3 regions of the Streptomyces sp. NPDC056486 genome follow, and region 3 is predicted to be linked to each of the others. Evidence: riboswitches for the same ligand, from Rfam matches in the RefSeq annotation. Region 3 holds a riboswitch; each other region holds the start of a gene.
The links. A riboswitch is a leader RNA that binds a small molecule or an ion and turns the genes downstream of it on or off. The one in region 3 is predicted to bind cobalamin.

Region 1 (5,501 bases), on a different contig from region 3:
CAGCGCCTCGACGACCGTGCGGGAACCCGGCGCGAGCGCGGCGCCACGCACCAGGCGTGCGACGGCGGGGACTTGAAGCATTCCGGCGACCGTCACCAGCCAGAACCACTCACGGTGCCCCGTCGCGGCCAGGGTCATCAGGACCAGCAGGCCGGGGAAGGCGAGGAGCAGATCCAGTGCACGCATCACCGCCTCGTCCAGGCCACGCCGCGGACCCGCGGCCAGCAGACCCAGCGGAACCCCGGCGGCCATACCGACCAAGAGTGCCGCCAGGGCGCTGCCCACCACCGAGGCACCGCCCTGCAAAACGAGCGCCAGCACGTCGCGTCCAAGGACGTCCGTGCCGAGCAGGTGACCCGCCCCGGGCGGCTGCGAAGGCAGCGCATCCTCGTCCGGTGACGCCTCCCCCGCCAGCCACGGCCCCAGCAGGGCCGCGAGCACCGGCACCCCCAGCAGAAGCAAGGCGATCCACGGCATGCGCGGTCGTACCTCACCCACCGGGTCGGCCTTCTCCGGCAGCATCACGCCGTCACCTCCCTGCGCGGTGCGAGGCGGTGGGCGACCAGATCGGCGACGAGGTTCACGACGACGGCGGTGCCCGCGAACAAGAGTGCATACGTCTGTACTTGGGGCAGGTCCCGGTTCTGCACCGCCTCGACGAAGCCGCTGCCGAGGCCGCGGAATCCGAACACCGCCTCCACGAGCACGGCGCCGCCAAGGAGCCCCTCCACGCACCGGGCGTACTGCTGGGCGGCGGGGCCGAGGGCATTGGGCAGCACGTGGCGCAGCACCACCGTGCGTTCCTGCATGCCGAGGAGCCGTAGGTGCTCGGCGACGGGGCCAGGCTGTTCGGCCGCTACGCCCACGCGGATCTGGCGCGCCAGATCACACAGGTGCCTGGCCGTCAGTACGGTGACGGGGAGCACCAGGACCGCGGGCTCCGCCAGCAACGCGGCCGTGTCCATACCGACGGCGGTGGCGGGCAGCAGTCCGGCCGCCAGCGACACCGATGCGACGAGCAGCAGCCCGAGCACGAACTCCGGGACGGCGTGCAGCAGCACGGCGGCCGCGTTCAATGCACGGTCGGTGCGGCTCCCCTCTCGCAAACCGGACATGGTGCCGAGCAGCGGCGCCACCACGGTGACGAGGACCAGCGCAGGCACACCGAGCAGCAGCGTCACCCCGGTTCGGCGGCCGATGTCGTCGACCACGGGCAGCCCGGTCGTCAGGGAGTTTCCGAGGTCACCGGTGAGCAGGCGGCCGAGCCAGTGCCAGAAGCGGGTCCAGGCCGGTTGGTCAAGGCCCAACTGTTGCCGTAGCGCTGCCACTTGTTCGGGCGTACCGAGTTCACCGCGCAATACGTCGGCGGTGTCGCCGGGAAGGAGCGACCCGACGGCGAACACAGCCACCAGTACGAACAGGCATTGGACCAGTGCCAGGAGCGAACGCCGCAGGATGTAGGCGCGCACCTCAGCCGATGCGGACCCGGTCGAAGCGGGCCCAGTCGTGGGAGTTCGGCGGTGCCGCGCGCAGGCCGCGGACGGACTCGTCGATGGCGTCGTTGGCATCGGAGAACGCCCACACAAGGAGGCCGGATTCGTCGCGGGCGATCTTCTGGGCGCGGGCAAGCAAGCTCAGCCGATCCTTCTCGTCCCGGGTGGTTCGGGCTCGCTCGAGCAGCGCGTCGAACTTCTTCGACGCGTACTGCGTCTGGTTGCGGGCCGCTCCGCCACGGACCCGCTGTTGCAGGAAGTCGGAGACAGGCAGGGTGGAGGTGGTGTTGAAGGCGGCGACGCCCTTCGTCTTGATCTCGGAGAAGTAGGTGCTGGAAGCACGGGTGTTGGCCGTCAGCTTCAGTCCGACCTCGCGCAGCTGCCGCGCCATCAGATCCGCGGCCGGCTCCCACGCGGCGTCGACGGAACTCGTCTCCACGGTGATGTGCAGGCCATCGGCGCCGGCCTCCTTCACCAACTTGCGCGCTTCGTCGACATCCCGTGCACGCGGCTCGAGGTCGTCCGGGTAGCCGCGCAGGCCCATCCCGAACAGGTCGTCGCCGATCTCACCGTGGCCGGCAAGCGCGATACGCACCAGCGCCGCCCGGTCGATGCCGAGCTGTACGGCCCGCACCAGGCGTGGATCGTCGAACGGCTCGCGGCCGGTGCGCAGGAGGAGCTGCTGCGCGGTCGCCCGCTCGGCCGTCAGCAACCGGGTCGAGCTCTCCTTCTTCAGCCGTTCCACGGAGGAACCGGCCATGTCGGCGGCGTAGTGCACCTGCCCGGACAGCAGCGCGTTGAGCCGCGCCGACTCGTCGTTCGCCGGGACGATCTCGAGCCCGGCGATGTGCGGAGCGCCGTCCCAGTGGTCCGCCCAGCCCCGGTAGCGGGCGATGCCTCCGGGCGTGAACGACACATAGGTGAAGGGACCGGAGCCGACGGGCTTGCGGAAGTCCTTCGTCCCGTCGGGGATGATCTCGGTGCCGGGGCCCGCGAGGACGGATGGGAACTCGAAGTTCGGCGCCTTCAGCTTGAAGACCACGGACCGTTCGCCGTCGGCCTTGCTCGCGGCGAAATCGATCGAGGAGAGCAGCACCTGCGAGGGCGAGCCGGTATCGGGGTCGGCGGCGCGGCGGTAACTGTAGAGGACGTCGTTCGCGGTGACGGGCTTCCCGTCGTGGAATTCCGCCGCGCGCAGACGTATTCGCCACCGGGTGCCGGAGGCGTCGCTCTCCCATGACTCCGCGAGGCGCGCACGGACGGACATGTCGTCCGCGTACGTACCGAGCGTGTCGTAGAGGGCCTTGGCGCGGGCTTGGTCGACGAAGTTCGGGGCGACGTGGGGGTCGAGGGTTTCCTGGGAGCCGCCGGCCGTGAACGCGGCGCGGAACCGGTCGCTGCCTCCCCCGTCCTTCCCGTCCCCGCCGCAGCCGGTGAGCAGGCCGGACGCGGTGAGCGCCAGGGCGCCTCCGGCGGCAAGGACTCCTCGTCTGCCGGGTTCCGGTCGCTGCTTCGGCGCCGTCCGGGCATACGTGATCACAGTCGATCCTCTCCGGGGTGTCCTCGCCCCTGCTGTCAGACCGGCGACGGGTCAGTCTCCTGACTCCCGGATCGTCGCTCGCCTCCGCCTTCCCGTCCACGTGCGCGGACAGTGGCGTGCAGGAGGATCGCTCCCCGGTCACAGTGGCGGGACCGCGCCGGATTCACACCGGCTTCCTGGCTCCCGTCGCCTCGTGTGCTCATTGTTGCGTACGAGGCAATAGGTGCGGGCCGTGCGGTGAGCGGTGACGTCAAGCAGCCCGCGCCGTGGGCTTCGGCAGCGGCGCGAGGGACGCGTACTCCAGCGGTGCGGACGGGTCGATCGACACATCGAGCGGAGCGGGTTGGGCGCCGGAGCGGACCAACAGGTCACCGACGGCGGCGATCATGGCACCGTTGTCGGTGCACAGCGTCATCGGCGGTACCCGCAGCTCGATGCCCGCGGCCCGGCAGCGCTGTTCGGCCAGGGCCCGCACACGGGAGTTGGCGGCCACTCCCCCGACCACGATCAGTGTCCTCACGTCGTGATCGCGGCACGCACGCAAGGCCTTACGGGTGAGGACGTCGGCGACGGCCTCCTGCAGCGCGGCCGCCCCGTCGGCGACCGACGGCTCCGCGCCACGCTGCCGGTGCTGCTCCACCCAGCGTGCGGCGGCCGTCTTCAATCCGGAGAAGGAGAACGCGTACGGGTCGTCCCCGGCCCGGGTCAGCGGGCGCGGGAAGGTGACCGCGCCCGGGTCGCCGTCACGCGCGGCGCGGTCGATGGCGGGCCCGCCGGGATACGGCAGGCCCAGGATGCGGGCGACCTTGTCGAAGCACTCGCCGGCCGCGTCGTCGAGCGTGTCGCCCAGGTGCAGGATCAGCTCGCGCACCAGGTCCGGGACCAGGAGCAGGGAAGTGTGGCCACCGGAAACGATGAGGACCACGCACGGCTCGGGCAGCGGGCCGTGCTCAAGGGTGTCGGCGGCGACATGTCCGGCCAGGTGGTGCACTCCGTACAGCGGGACGTCCGCCGCGTAGGCCAGGGACTTCGCACCGGCAAGGCCGACCTGCAGGGCGCCGGAGAGGCCGGGTCCCGTGGTGACGGCGACGGCGTCGATCTGCTCAAGTCGCAGACCGGCGTCCGCCAGGGCTTGTCGCACGACCGGAGTGAAGGCGTGCAGATGGGCGCGGGCTGCGATCTCGGGCACCACGCCACCGAAGCGGGCGTGTTCGTCCATGCTCGACGCCACCACGTGGGCAAGGAGTTTCCCGCCCCGCACGATGCCCGCGCCGGTTTCGTCGCACGACGACTCGATCCCCAGCACCACCGGTCCACTCACCGCGACCCTCCTTCTGCACATTGTCGCTAGTTGCAATATATGTGCAATAAGAGAGTGGCGAGCACACCCGCCCCCCGATCGCCGCCGCGTCCCCGGCGCAGTCTCATATCCCCGCTGACTCCGTCGCCGGCTCCAAGGGGAAGTGGCACAGAGCTGTGTGGGAGTCGGCCGCGCCCGTCGTCCCGCGGACCACGAGCGGCGGCGCCTCGGTGGCGCACACGTCCTCGGCACGCCAGCACCGGGTACGGAAGCGGCAGCCGGAGGGGATGTCGAAAGGCGAGGGGATCTCCCCCTGGAGCTGGATCTCCTGGTCACCACTGGCGCGGGAGGCGTCCAGGACCGGTGCGGCCGACATCAGCGCCGAGGTGTAGGGGTGTTGGGGGCGGTCGAAGACCTCCTCGGTGTTCCCGTGCTCGATGACCTTGCCCAGGTACATCACCGTCACCCGGTCGGCGATGTAGCGCACCACGGACAGGTCGTGGGAGATGAACACGTACGCGACACCGAGGCGTGAGCGGAGTTCCGACAGGACGTTCAGGACCTGCGCCTGCACGGACAGGTCGAGGGCGGAGACGGGCTCGTCACACACGATGAGGTCGGGGTCCAGGGCAAGGGCGCGGGCGATGCCGATGCGCTGGCGCTGTCCGCCGGAGAACTCATTGGGGTAGCGGTGGGCGTCGCTGTCCCGAAGACCGACCAGGGCGAGCAGTTCGCGGACGCGTTTCTCCCGGGCCTTCGGACCCGGTACGACGTCCCGGTGGGTGCGCCAGGGTTCGCCGATCAGATCGGCGGCCGACATGCGCGCGTTGAGGGAGGCGAAGGGGTCCTGGAAGACCATCTGGACGCGGCGGCGCCAGGCGAGGAGTTCCTTGCCGCGCAGGGCGAACGGGTCGGTGCCGTCGAACCGCACCGTGCCCGCGTCGGGCCGTTCGAGGCCGAGCAGCACCCGGGCCAGGGTGGACTTGCCGCAGCCTGACTCGCCGACGAGTCCGAGGGTCTCTCCCCTGCCGAGCTGTACGTCGACGCCGTCCAGGGCGGTCAGCCTGCGACGGCCGCTGCCGAAGCTCTTGGTGACGCCGCTGACCTCGAGCAGCGGACGCGCTTCGGCTGCCTCCGGTGCGGCGGGAGCCGCGGCGGTGGCTCGGGG
Region 2 (5,501 bases), on a different contig from region 3:
TGCCCCGGGGGGGGGGCGGGCCCCAGCGACTGCTGTGCGCCGCCGCGTCGATGGGCAGCATTCGGGCTCAGACCTGCTCGGTCTCGGGCCGTGCGCCCTCCACATCGGTGGACTGCTCCGCGGATGTTTCCTGCGCCTGTGCGATCTCCGCGCCCTGACGGCGCCCCTTGCGCAGACCGAAGTAGTACGCGAGGACGCCCGCGCCGAGTGCCGCCTGCAGGGCGAAGAGCGCCGACTCGATCTCCCCGGAGGGGGGTTCGTACAGCGGCGAGAACCACGGCTCGTAGTCCGGCTTGATCTCGGTGATCGCCGTCTCGGCCTGGGCGTCCGCCCCGGTGAACGGTTCCTTCTCGTCGTCGCCGAGGCCGAGCGCCACCGGCAGTACCGCGAGCGCGGCGACGATGACGAGGAGCACCATGTTGATCTTCGCGTTCCGGCTCATGCTCATCAGGCGCCGGCCCCCGTCCCTGTCTCCGTCTTCTTCGTCGCGGTCACGGTCGACTGCTTGCCCTGCAGCAGTACGCCGAGCCGCGTGAGCTCGCCCTTGCTCGACTGCACGAGCAGCCGCATCACCAGGACGGTGAGCAGTCCCTCACTGACGGCCAGGGGGATCTGCGTGACGGCGAAGATGCCGCCGAACTTGCCCAGAGCGCCGATGAATCCGCTGCTCGGGTCGGGGAACGCCAGGGCCAGCTGGACGCTGGTGACGCAGTACGTGGACAGGTCGGCGACGAACGCGCCGAAGAACACGGCGACCATGAGCGGCACGTCGAACCGCTTCAGGAGCCGGTAGACGGCGTATCCCGCCCAGGGCCCGACGATCGCCATGGAGAACACATTGGCGCCGAGCGTGGTGAGCCCGCCATGGGCGAGCAGCAGGGCCTGGAACAGCAGCGTGATGGTGCCGAGCACCGTCATGATCGGCGGCCGGAACAGGATCGCGCCGAGCCCGGTGCCCGTCGGGTGCGAACAACTGCCCGTCACGGAAGGGATTTTCAGGGCGGAAAGGACAAAAGTGAAGGCTCCGGAGGCGCCCAGGAGCAGTGTGCTCTCCGGGTGCTCCTTGACCTCACGGGTCAGGGAGCGGACTCCGTGGACGACGAACGGCGCGGACGCTACGCCCCAGGCGATCGCGTGCGCCGGTGGGAGGAAACCCTCGGCTATGTGCATGGCTAAGCAGACCCTCTCCAGCACCTCGTGGATGGACAACGCGCCTTGGCCGGTCTCCTGGCTTACGGGTCATACCGACCGGACTCCGCCTTCCCGGATGCGTGTGCACCCAGTGGCTGCCGCGAGGGCTGGAGCCGGACTTCCCGATCACAGTGGCGAGGGCCGCACCGGCATCACACCGGATTTCCCGTTCACCAAGGCGTGGTGACCATAGTGCGCAACCGAGTTTCCTGACAACTTGTGGGACGGCTGCACCTGTGGCACGCGAGCGCACCCGACCAGGGGCGTACGCCCCTGGTCAGCCCCTGTGCACCGCGGCCGGGGCGCCTCAGGAGTGCGTGAAGCCGGGCGGTCGCTTGTCGACGAAGGCGGCCATGCCCTCCTTCTGGTCCGCGGTCGCGAACACGGCGTGGAAAAGGCGGCGTTCGAAGCGGACGCCCTCCGCCAGAGTCGTCTCGAAGGCCCGGGACACCGCTTCCTTCGCCATCATCGCGACGGGCAGGGACATGCCCGCGACGGTCTCGGCGACGGCGAGGGCCTCGCCGACGAGTTCAGCGGCGGGCACCACGCGGGAGACGAGCCCGGCCCGCTCCGCTCCCTCGGCGTCCATGGTGCGGCCGGTCAGGCACATCTCCATGGCCTTGGCCTTGCCGACCGCGCGGGTCAGCCGCTGCGAGCCGCCGATGCCGGGGATGACACCCAGTTTGATCTCGGGCTGACCGAACACGGCGGTGTCGGCGCCGTAGCAGTCGTCGATCCAGGTCCGGTGACCGGCAAGGTCGCCGGGCGGTGGCTGGCGCACGTACATCTCCAGGGCGTCCCAGACCGGCTGCGTGGCGAGGTCGTCAAGGAACCCGGGCAGGTTGCCGGAGGGCACGAAGTGATCGGCGAGCCCGCACAGCAGGGCATCGCCGGCGCCGATCCGCGCGCCGGTGAGCGCCAGGTGGGTGGTGCGGGATACCGGCCGCGAACTCCACCACCTCCAGGCCGCGTTGAAGGTCGCCGTGCGCGTCGGCCACGGTCTTGCCGTGCTCGGCCGAAAGCATCCGCGCCAGGGAGTCTCGCTCCGCCTCGACGAGTTGGAGGAAGCGCAGCAGGACACGGGCGCGCCGCTGCGGGTTCCAACGGCCCCACTCCTGCTGCGCGTTGACCGCGTCGGCGATCGCCGTCTCGGTGTCGGCCCGGTCGGCGAGCGGTACGCGGGCCTGGACGGTGCCGGTGTTGGGGTCGTACACGTCGCCGAAGAGGCCGGAGGCGCCGACGGTGTGCTTACCGCCGACGAAATGGGTGAGTTCACGGACCATGGGTGCCTGCTCTCGTCAGGTGCGATCCGGGGAGGGCACGGCGAGCCGCCGGCGGGGCGCACGGGTGTGTGCGCTGCCGGTGCGAGCCGCGGGACAGCGGACGTCGGGACCGTCAGGCGTGGAGGAAGACCACCGGAGGTCGCGAAGTCCTATGAGCGCGTGGCGAGTTGACCGCGCTCCGCCGGATCACCAGGGTCGTGGGTACGGACCGGTGCCATGCGTGTCTGCTCCATCCTCGTGGACAACACGGAACATTCCGCGGCCGGTATCCTGACTCCCGGATCTACGCGCGGCGCCCGCCTTCCCGGCAGACCTCGCCAGTGGCGTGTGGATGGCAGCACACTCCCCGGTCACAGTGGCGGGACCGTGCCGGTTTCACACCGGCTTCCCTGCACCGCGGACCTTGTGCCACGAAGATATAGTTGGACGTCCTAGTAAGTCCACCCCCTCATTCGCCGCCCGCCCGCTTCCCGGCCACGGGGTAGGGCACGAAGGTGCTGCTGTTCTCGTCGATCGCCAGGCTGCGGTCCAGTGGTGGCACCGCCCGCTGGGGGCAGTCCGTGCGTTCGCAGAGGCGGCAGCCCATGCCGATGGGCACGGCGGATGACGCGCTGTCGAGGTCGAGGCCGTCGGAGTAGACGAGCCGTGAGGCGTGGCGGATCTCGCAGCCGAGGCCGATGGCGAAGGTCTTGCCGGGCTCGCCCCAGCCGCCGCGGTGCCGGGTGACCGCTCGGGCGGTCCACAGGAATCGCTGTCCGTCCGGCATGGAGGCCACCTGGACGTGGATGCGCCCTGGCGCGGCGAACGCCTCGTACACGTTCCACAGCGGGCAGGTGCCGCCCGCGCGGGAGAAGTGGAAGGCGGTGGCGGACTGCCGCTTCGACATGTTGCCCGCCCGGTCGACCCGCACGAAGGAGAAGGGCACACCGCGCAGCCGGGGCCGCTGCAGGGTGCTGAGGCGGTGGCAGATCGTCTCGTAGCCGAGTCCGAAGTGGTCGGTGAGACGCTCGATGTCGTAGCGGAACTCCTCCGCGGCCGCGTGGAAACGGCGGTAGGGCAGGATCAGCGCGGCAGCGAAGTGGTTGGCGATCCCGATGCGGGCCAGCGGCCAGGCCGCGGCCTCTCGGTCGAAGTCCTCCGACGCGAGGGCGGACACCTCGTCGGCGTACTCGAGGAGCACGAGCTGAGTGGCCATCCGGAACGCCTGCTGGCCGGGGCGAAGACGGTTGGAGAGGTGCAGGACCCGGGCCGTCGGGTCGTAGTGGTGCAGGAGCTCGTGGGCGTCCGCGGCCAGGCGCACCCCGTGGCGCTCGGCGAGGCGTGCGGACAGGGCGCGCACGACCTCGCCGGGGCGTATGCCGATCTCGGCGGCGAACTGTTCGGCGGCGAGATCGATGTCGTGCAGGTAATTCTGGCGCCGGTAGAAGAACTCACGGATCTCCTCGTGCGCGGAGCGGGGCTGCGCCGCCGTTCCCGGCCCCCGCCCCTCCGCGGCTTCGGAGAGCTGTTCGGTGAGGTGCTGGTTCCTTCGGCCCAGGTCCACCAGGACCGTTGCCACGGCGGGCATGCGCGATGCCAGGTCCGAGAGGTCGGACGCGGACACCCGGCCGGCCAGGACCTCGCCGGTGAGGGCGTCCCGCAGGTCCGCCACCAAGCGGCTGGTGTCGCGCTCGGAGAAGAAGCCCGGGTCGACTCCGAACGCCTCAGTGAGCCGCAGCAGCACGGGCACGGTCAGCGGTCGGGAGTCGTGCTCCATCTGGTTCAGATAGCTCGGCGAGATGGCCAGGGTCCGGGCCAGATCGGCCTGGCTCATGCGGCGCTCCTCCCGCAGCCTCCGCAGCCGTGCTCCCGCGTACGTCTTGCTCACCCATGGCTCCTGTCCGGTCACGGTCACCCTCGTCGGCACTGCCCGTGATGGTAGCCACGCGAAAGGGACTGCAGGCATTAACAGAGTTGGCAATACGGCGCCGGAAGATGCGCAGAAGTTGGCAGCTTTCCCTGCTTGATGGCACTGAGTGCCGATGCCAGAGTCGTACTGCGGCCCGCCGGACTCCGTCGGGCGGATCGGAAACGGGGTACGGCTCAATGCCCTGACGTCGGCGATCCCGACCCTTCCACCCGGCTCGGCAGCATTGCTCGGATGGCTCACCCCGGAATCGGCGGGCCGCACCCTCAACTCGTCCGGCACCCAGTGTCAGACATTCGCATAGTTCACGAGTCTTCAGGAGACGGTCATGGCACAGGCAGGGACGACGACAACGGGGACGACGACCGCAACGGCCCAGGAGCTGGCTCAGCGGTGGGCGACCGACTCCCGCTGGAAGGGCATCGAGCGCACCTACACCGCCGAGGACGTGGTCAGGCTCTCCGGCAGCGTCCGTGAGGAGAGCACCCTCGCCCGGCGCGGGGCCGAGCGGCTGTGGCGGCAGCTGCACGAGCAGGACTACATCCACGCGCTCGGCGCCCTGACCGGCGGTCAGGCCGTCCAGCAGGTCAAGGCCGGTCTCCAGGCGATCTATCTGTCCGGCTGGCAGGTGGCCGCCGATGCCAACCAGGCCGGGCACACCTACCCCGACCAGTCGCTCTACCCCGCCAACTCGGTTCCCCAGGTGGTCCGCCGGATCAACAACGCCCTGCTGCGCGCCGACCAGATCGCCACCGCCGAGGGCGGTGAGGACGTCACCGACTGGCTCGCGCCGATCGTCGCCGACGCCGAGGCGGGCTTCGGCGGTCCGCTCAACGCCTTCGAACTGACCAAGGCGATGATCGCCGCGGGTGCGGCGGGCATCCACTACGAGGACCAGCTTGCCTCCGAGAAGAAGTGCGGCCACCTGGGCGGAAAGGTCCTCGTGCCCACCGGCCAGCACATCCGCACCCTCAACGCGGCCCGCCTTGCCGCCGACATCGCCGATGTGCCGACGCTGATCGTGGCACGTACGGACGCGCTCGCCGCGAACCTGCTGACCAGCGATGTCGACGAGCGTGACGCCCGGTTCGTCACGGGCGAGCGCACCGCTGAAGGCTTCT
Region 3 (5,501 bases):
CACGAGGGCGTGCCGATTCCCGGCGCCGACGCCTTCATCAAGAGGCTCCGGGAGTCCGGGAAGCCCTTCCTGGTCCTGACGAACAACTCGATCTACACCGCCCGCGACCTCCAGGCCCGCCTCACCCGCATGGGCCTCGAAGTGCCCGTCGAGAACATCTGGACCTCGGCGCTCGCCACCGCGAAGTTCCTTGACGACCAGCGGCCCGGCGGCACGGCGTACGTGATCGGCGAGGCGGGGCTCACCACCGCCCTGCACGACATCGGGTACGTCCTGACCGACCACGACCCGGACTACGTGGTGCTCGGCGAGACCCGTACGTACTCCTTCGAGGCCATGACCAAGGCCGTACGGCTCATCAACGGCGGGGCTCGTTTCATCTGCACGAACCCGGACGAGACCGGGCCCTCCACGGAGGGACCGCTCCCCGCAACGGGCGCCGTCGCCGCGCTGATCACCAAGGCCACGAAGCGGACCCCGTACTTCGCGGGCAAGCCGAATCCCCTGATGATGCGGACCGGGCTCAACGCCATCGGGGCGCACTCCGAGACCAGCGCGATGATCGGCGACCGCATGGACACGGATGTCCTCGCCGGTCTCGAGGCGGGAATGGAGACCTTCCTGGTCCTCACGGGCCTGACCACCCGCGATGACATCGACCAGTACCCGTTCCGGCCTTCCAACGTCGTGGACTCCATCGCTGACCTGGTCGACCGCGTCTGACCGCCTCCGCAGCACCACCCGTTTGCCGCACACGGGAGGCGTGACGTGCCGCCGCGCGTGAACCTCGAAACAGGAGGTTCACGATGCGTAGAGGTCCACTCACCCTGCGTGGCATCGCTGGTATAGCCGGGGCGGCTGTCCTCGCCACGCTTCCCGTCGCAGCCACCGCACCCGCGTACGCCCATGACGAGGGAAAAGTGCATGCCACGGTCTCCCCGTCCAGCGCCGCGGCCGGGGCCAAAGTGGAGATCAGCGTCACGGGCTGTGACGGTACGACCGGGTCCGCGGGGTCCGGGGCGTTCGACGGGGACGCGAAGCTCACCGGCAGGGACGGCGACAAGTACTCGCTGAACGGCTCCGCCACGATCCGGAACGGCGTCTCCGGCTCGTACGAGATCACCGTCGACTGCGACGGCCACCCCCACCAGCGCGCGGGCTCCGTGGAGGTCGTCCAGCACCACACCACCCCCGTCTCGCCGGTCCACGCGGGTGGCGGCGGCACCGCGCAGCTGGCCGCGCACGCCCAGGAGGCGGGCCCCGGCACCCGGCACGCGGTGATCGGCCTGGTGCTCGCCGGGGTTGCGGCCGTGGCCGTGGCGTTCCGCAGTGTCCGCCGACGCCGCTCCGAGTGACGGGCGACGACCGAGATGTCGGGCCATGAGAAGCCGGCTGGGCACGGGCGATTCCTCACCGGGGTCGCCTGGGCGCTGCTGCTCGTAGGGCTCTGGCTGTGGGGCAGCGACATCACCGACGTACGCGGCGGTGTCTCGGAGCCCACGAACGGTGACGTCGCCGCGGTGGGCCGTCCGTTCGGTGTCGAACTCCCGGACGCGCACGAGCCGTTGGGCGCCGCGAAGCCGCAGCGCGTCGAAGTCCCCTCGCTGAAGGTGCAGGCGCCCGTGATCACCCGCGGGCTCGATCAGGACGGCGCCATCGATCCGCCGCCCTTCGAGCAGGCGAGCTCCGTCGGCTGGTACGGCGGCGGGACGCGCCCCGGCGCGGCGGGCACGTCCCTGTTCGTGGGCCACGTCGACACCGAGACACGCCCCGCTGTCTTCTACGACCTCAGCGCGGTGCGCCCGGGCGAGAAGGTCCGGGTGACCCGGGATGACGGCTCGGTCGCGGAGTTCACCGTGGACGACGTACAAGTCCTCAGCCGGGACCGCTTCGACGCGAAGAAGGCGTACGGCCCCCACGAGGAGGGCCGTGCCGAACTCCGCCTGATCACCTGCGGCGGCACGTTCGACCGGGCGACCAAGACCTACTCGGCGAACGTGGTGGTGTCCGCCTACCTCACCGGCGTGGGGTCGTAGGGCCTGCGCCGGGGGCGGCGCCCGGGCGCGAGGGCACTCCCGCCGCGCTCGCGCCCATGGGGGCACCCCCGGCGGCCCTCTCCCGGAAGGACCGCAGGCCCAGGCCTCCGAAGACCGCCGCGAACACGGCCCACAACAGGGCCTGCGAGGCGACCGAGAGGACGCGGAAATCCCATAGGAGCGTCGCGTCGACCGGGACCGGGTCGGGGTTGTCCGGGAGCAGGAAGAGCACGGCCAGGACGGCGGCCACCGTGAGGGCCGCCGCGATCTGCCGCACCGGGACGGTTCTGGCCGACAGCCGTACGTACACCTGCCGGACGAGGATCATGCCGAGGACGCCGATCACGATCGACGCGAGCCACATCGCCTGACGGTCGCCGACCGTGCCCGCGTCCCCGACGCCCGGCGGGTTCGCCGGGTAGCGCAGACCGGGAAGCAGGGAGACGGCGAGGAAGGCCGCTCCCGCGAAGGTCAGGGCGCGCGGCCACGGGTCCGCGCGCGGATCGCGGCGGTGCACCAGGGCGTACGCCACCGCGAAGAGGGCGCCGATGGCCAGACCGGCGACGATCGCGGTGACCACCAGGCCCGCGTGCTGCGTCGAGCGCGTGAACAGCTCCTCGTGGTGCTGTGCGGACTGCCCGGCACCGTGCGCGTGTTCCTGGGCCGCCGCTCGTTTCTCCTCGGCGCGGATCGCCCGGTCCATCAGCGGCTCGGCGAGGAGCAGGGAGAAGAGACCGGCCGTGAGGCCCGCCGTTCCTCCCGCCACGAGACCCCGGCCGAGCAGGGGCAGGACAGGTGAGGACGAGGACGAGGACGAGGGAGGCGAGGGGGGTGGCATGGTGCCGCGTCCGTCCCCGGTCAGTGGCACGGGGCACCGAAGAGGTGCCTGCCGTCGTGCGCGAACTCGTGCAGATAGCTGCCGGTCGCCGAGATCAGTGAGCCGTTGTCGATGAAGACGGCGTAGAGCGCGATCAGCGCGATGATGACCGCGGCGGACGCGATGAGCCAGTCGCGGGTATGGACGGTGGCAGCGTCGGCCGCCGCGCTGTCGGTGTGCGGTGCCGCGGTGTGCAGTGACATATCGAAGGGCCTCCTTCTGGGGTTTCCACGCCCCGAAGCAGGAGTACGACAGCTCAGTTCCTGACTTCCGCACGCCGTGCGGGCGTTCGGTCACAGTGGCGGGACCGTTCCGGAATCGCACCGGGTTCCTGTCAACCGTCGTCTCGATGTATGTACTTGTGTCCCGGAGAGTCCCAGTTGGTCATGGACACTGTCAACGGTGTACGTGTCTGCCCGTGTCCGGCTGCGTATGCCTGTGTATGCCTGGGTCTGCTTTTGTCTGCCTGTGCCTGTGCCTGTGCCTGTCTCTGCCTGCCTGTGCGCCTGCCTGTGTCAGGACAACCTGGCCCGGTCGGCGGCCCGCTCCCCCCGGAGCCGTCGACCGGGCTGGTCCTCGACCGCGCGCGCACGAGCTGCGGGAGTAACCCGGCGCCGGCGCGGGAGGTTCGGTGGCCAACCCCGCAATGCGGGATGGACGATCAGGCCGGGGGCTTGGGCCGTTGGGACGACTCTAGAACGGATGGGCGCTGGAGCCTAGGGGGCGATTGACGCCAAGTCGTGATCCGCTTTCTCTCCGTGATCATCGCAGGTGGTGGCGTTTCCGGAATGACCTTCGGAGAGATTCGGATCAACTGCCGCGCAGTACCGAGTCGTTGAGCGTCCCCTTGATCACCTCCGTGGCGACCAGGTCTATGACCAGGCGTTCTCTGCGTGCGTACCGCCGCAGCGCCTCAAAGGCCTCATCCACACCAGTGTGCCAGCGCTCAGCGAGTATGCCTTTGGCCTGTTCAATGCGTATGCGGCTGGTCAGGGCGCCTTGGAGCTGTGTGGCGAGGATCCGGTACTCCGTGTAGGCGCGGTGATTGTGCAGACCTACCGCGGCCGCGTCGGCGATCGCCTGGGCCAGGTTCAACTCCCCGTTGATGTGCGGGACCCCGGAGGTCTCGGGCATGAAGACGTTGAGCGCGCCGAGCAGGGTCTTGCGCTGTCGCAGCGGTACCGCGTACGTCATTCCGATTCCATGGCGCAGGGCAAGCGGAGTGAACTCCGGCCAGCGCTGGGCAGGTTCGGCCGCGGTGAGCTGTACCGGAGGCACGGGCCGCCCCGTGCCGAGGCTCTCCACGCAGGGCCCGCCGGTCTGTTGGGCCCCGAGCAGGGCGAGCGCCAGCTCACGGGGGTGGGCGCCGGCGGCCCCCGCGGGTGCGCCCGCGCCGTCGAAGACGACTCCGGCCGCGGACGCGTCGAGCAGTTCCACGGTGTGGCCCGCGACCCGGCTCAGATAGCGCTCCGGGTCGAAGTCGTCGTCCAGGGTGTTCGTGGTCTCCAACAGGACTTGGGCCAGTCGTAATTCAGAGGTGTGATCCCGCATGGTCTCCTCCCCAAGAGCTGCGCCCCGCGCCCTGCTCGCCTACCCCCGGGCGCCGCGCTGTAACAGCTCACCAACAGGTATCCGTCGCGGGCGGGCGGGCCTCGTGGGCCGGGAGTGCGTATGTCAGGATTGAGAAATCGGACAGTGCACCCAAGGGGGAGTGGATGTACCACAAAAACACCGGCCCCGGTCATCGGATCGTGGCCCGGGGGGTGAAGGCTGCGGCGGCGTTTGCGGGGGCGGCGCTGCTGCTGTCGGGGTGCTCCTCCGATGACGGCAAGGACTCGTCGGGGCAGCCGGTCAAACAGCAGCCGAAGGGCTCCGACCCGTACTGGGTCAACCCCGAGGGCAACGCCGCCAAGCAGGTCGCTTCGTACGAGAAGGACGGCAAGAAGGACGACGCCGAACTGATCCGCAAGATCGCCGAACAGCCGGTTCCCGAATGGATCATCCCGGAGAACGCGGAGGATCAGGCACGCGGCTTCACCGAGGCCGCCCAGAAGGCCGACAGGGACGCCCTGTTGGTCCTCTACAACATCCCGCACCGTGACTGCGGTCAGTACTCGGGCGGCGGCGCGGCCGACGGCAACGAGTACAGGAAGTTCATCGACCAGGTCGCCAAGGGCATCGGCGACCGCGGCGCCACGGTCATCCTGGAGCCGGACGCGGTGCTCCACATGGTCGACAACTGCACGCCGGAGGAGTTCCACGAGGAGCGGTACGACCTTCTCAAGGGCGCCATCGAGAAGCTCAAGTCCCTGAAGAACACCAAGGTGTACCTGGACGCGGGCAACGCGGGCTGGAAGAACCCCGACTCGCTCTGGGAGCCCCTGAAGTGGTCGGGCGTCGAGCAGGCCGACGGCTTCTCGGTGAACGTCTCGAACTTCCAGACCACCGAGGTCAGCAAGGAGTTCGGTAAGAAGCTCTCGGCGAAGATCGGCAACAAGCCGTTCGTCATCGACACCGCACGCAATGGCAATGGGCCTTATGACAAGGGCAAGGATCCTTGGTGCAACCCGCCGGGCCGGGCGTTGGGC

Region 1: another riboswitch for cobalamin. It lies ahead of ACFQ7F_RS14645 (ABC transporter substrate-binding protein); the one in region 3 lies ahead of ACFQ7F_RS14580 (CbtB-domain containing protein).
Region 2: another riboswitch for cobalamin. It lies ahead of ACFQ7F_RS36315 (aldehyde dehydrogenase family protein); the one in region 3 lies ahead of ACFQ7F_RS14580 (CbtB-domain containing protein).

Annotation. Positions count from the first base shown of each region.
Region 1 is NZ_JBHTSF010000029.1:33,207-38,707, forward strand. Features, by position in the region: gene ACFQ7F_RS14635 (ABC transporter permease) at 1-522, opposite strand, end outside; gene ACFQ7F_RS14640 (ABC transporter permease) at 522-1,469, opposite strand; gene ACFQ7F_RS14645 (ABC transporter substrate-binding protein) at 1,471-3,033, opposite strand; cobalamin riboswitch at 3,086-3,212, opposite strand; gene tsaD (tRNA (adenosine(37)-N6)-threonylcarbamoyltransferase complex transferase subunit TsaD) at 3,284-4,342, opposite strand; gene ACFQ7F_RS14655 (ABC transporter ATP-binding protein) at 4,458-5,501, opposite strand, start outside.
Region 2 is NZ_JBHTSF010000142.1:17,154-22,654, reverse strand. Features, by position in the region: gene ACFQ7F_RS36330 (energy-coupling factor ABC transporter substrate-binding protein) at 68-442, opposite strand; gene ACFQ7F_RS36325 (energy-coupling factor ABC transporter permease) at 448-1,170, opposite strand; cobalamin riboswitch at 1,200-1,398, opposite strand; partial or broken gene ACFQ7F_RS36320 (enoyl-CoA hydratase-related protein) at 1,499-2,089, opposite strand; partial or broken gene ACFQ7F_RS36315 (aldehyde dehydrogenase family protein) at 2,121-2,474, opposite strand; cobalamin riboswitch at 2,717-2,902, opposite strand; gene ACFQ7F_RS36310 (short-chain fatty acyl-CoA regulator family protein) at 2,923-4,341, opposite strand; gene aceA (isocitrate lyase) at 4,709-5,501, shown strand, end outside.
Region 3 is NZ_JBHTSF010000028.1:72,315-77,815, forward strand. Features, by position in the region: gene ACFQ7F_RS14560 (HAD-IIA family hydrolase) at 1-723, shown strand, start outside; gene ACFQ7F_RS14565 (hypothetical protein) at 807-1,355, shown strand; gene ACFQ7F_RS14570 (class F sortase) at 1,371-2,036, shown strand; gene ACFQ7F_RS14575 (CbtA family protein) at 2,017-2,874, opposite strand; gene ACFQ7F_RS14580 (CbtB-domain containing protein) at 2,895-3,116, opposite strand; cobalamin riboswitch at 3,149-3,271, opposite strand; gene ACFQ7F_RS14585 (ANTAR domain-containing protein) at 3,724-4,464, opposite strand; gene ACFQ7F_RS14590 (glycoside hydrolase family 6 protein) at 4,629-5,501, shown strand, end outside.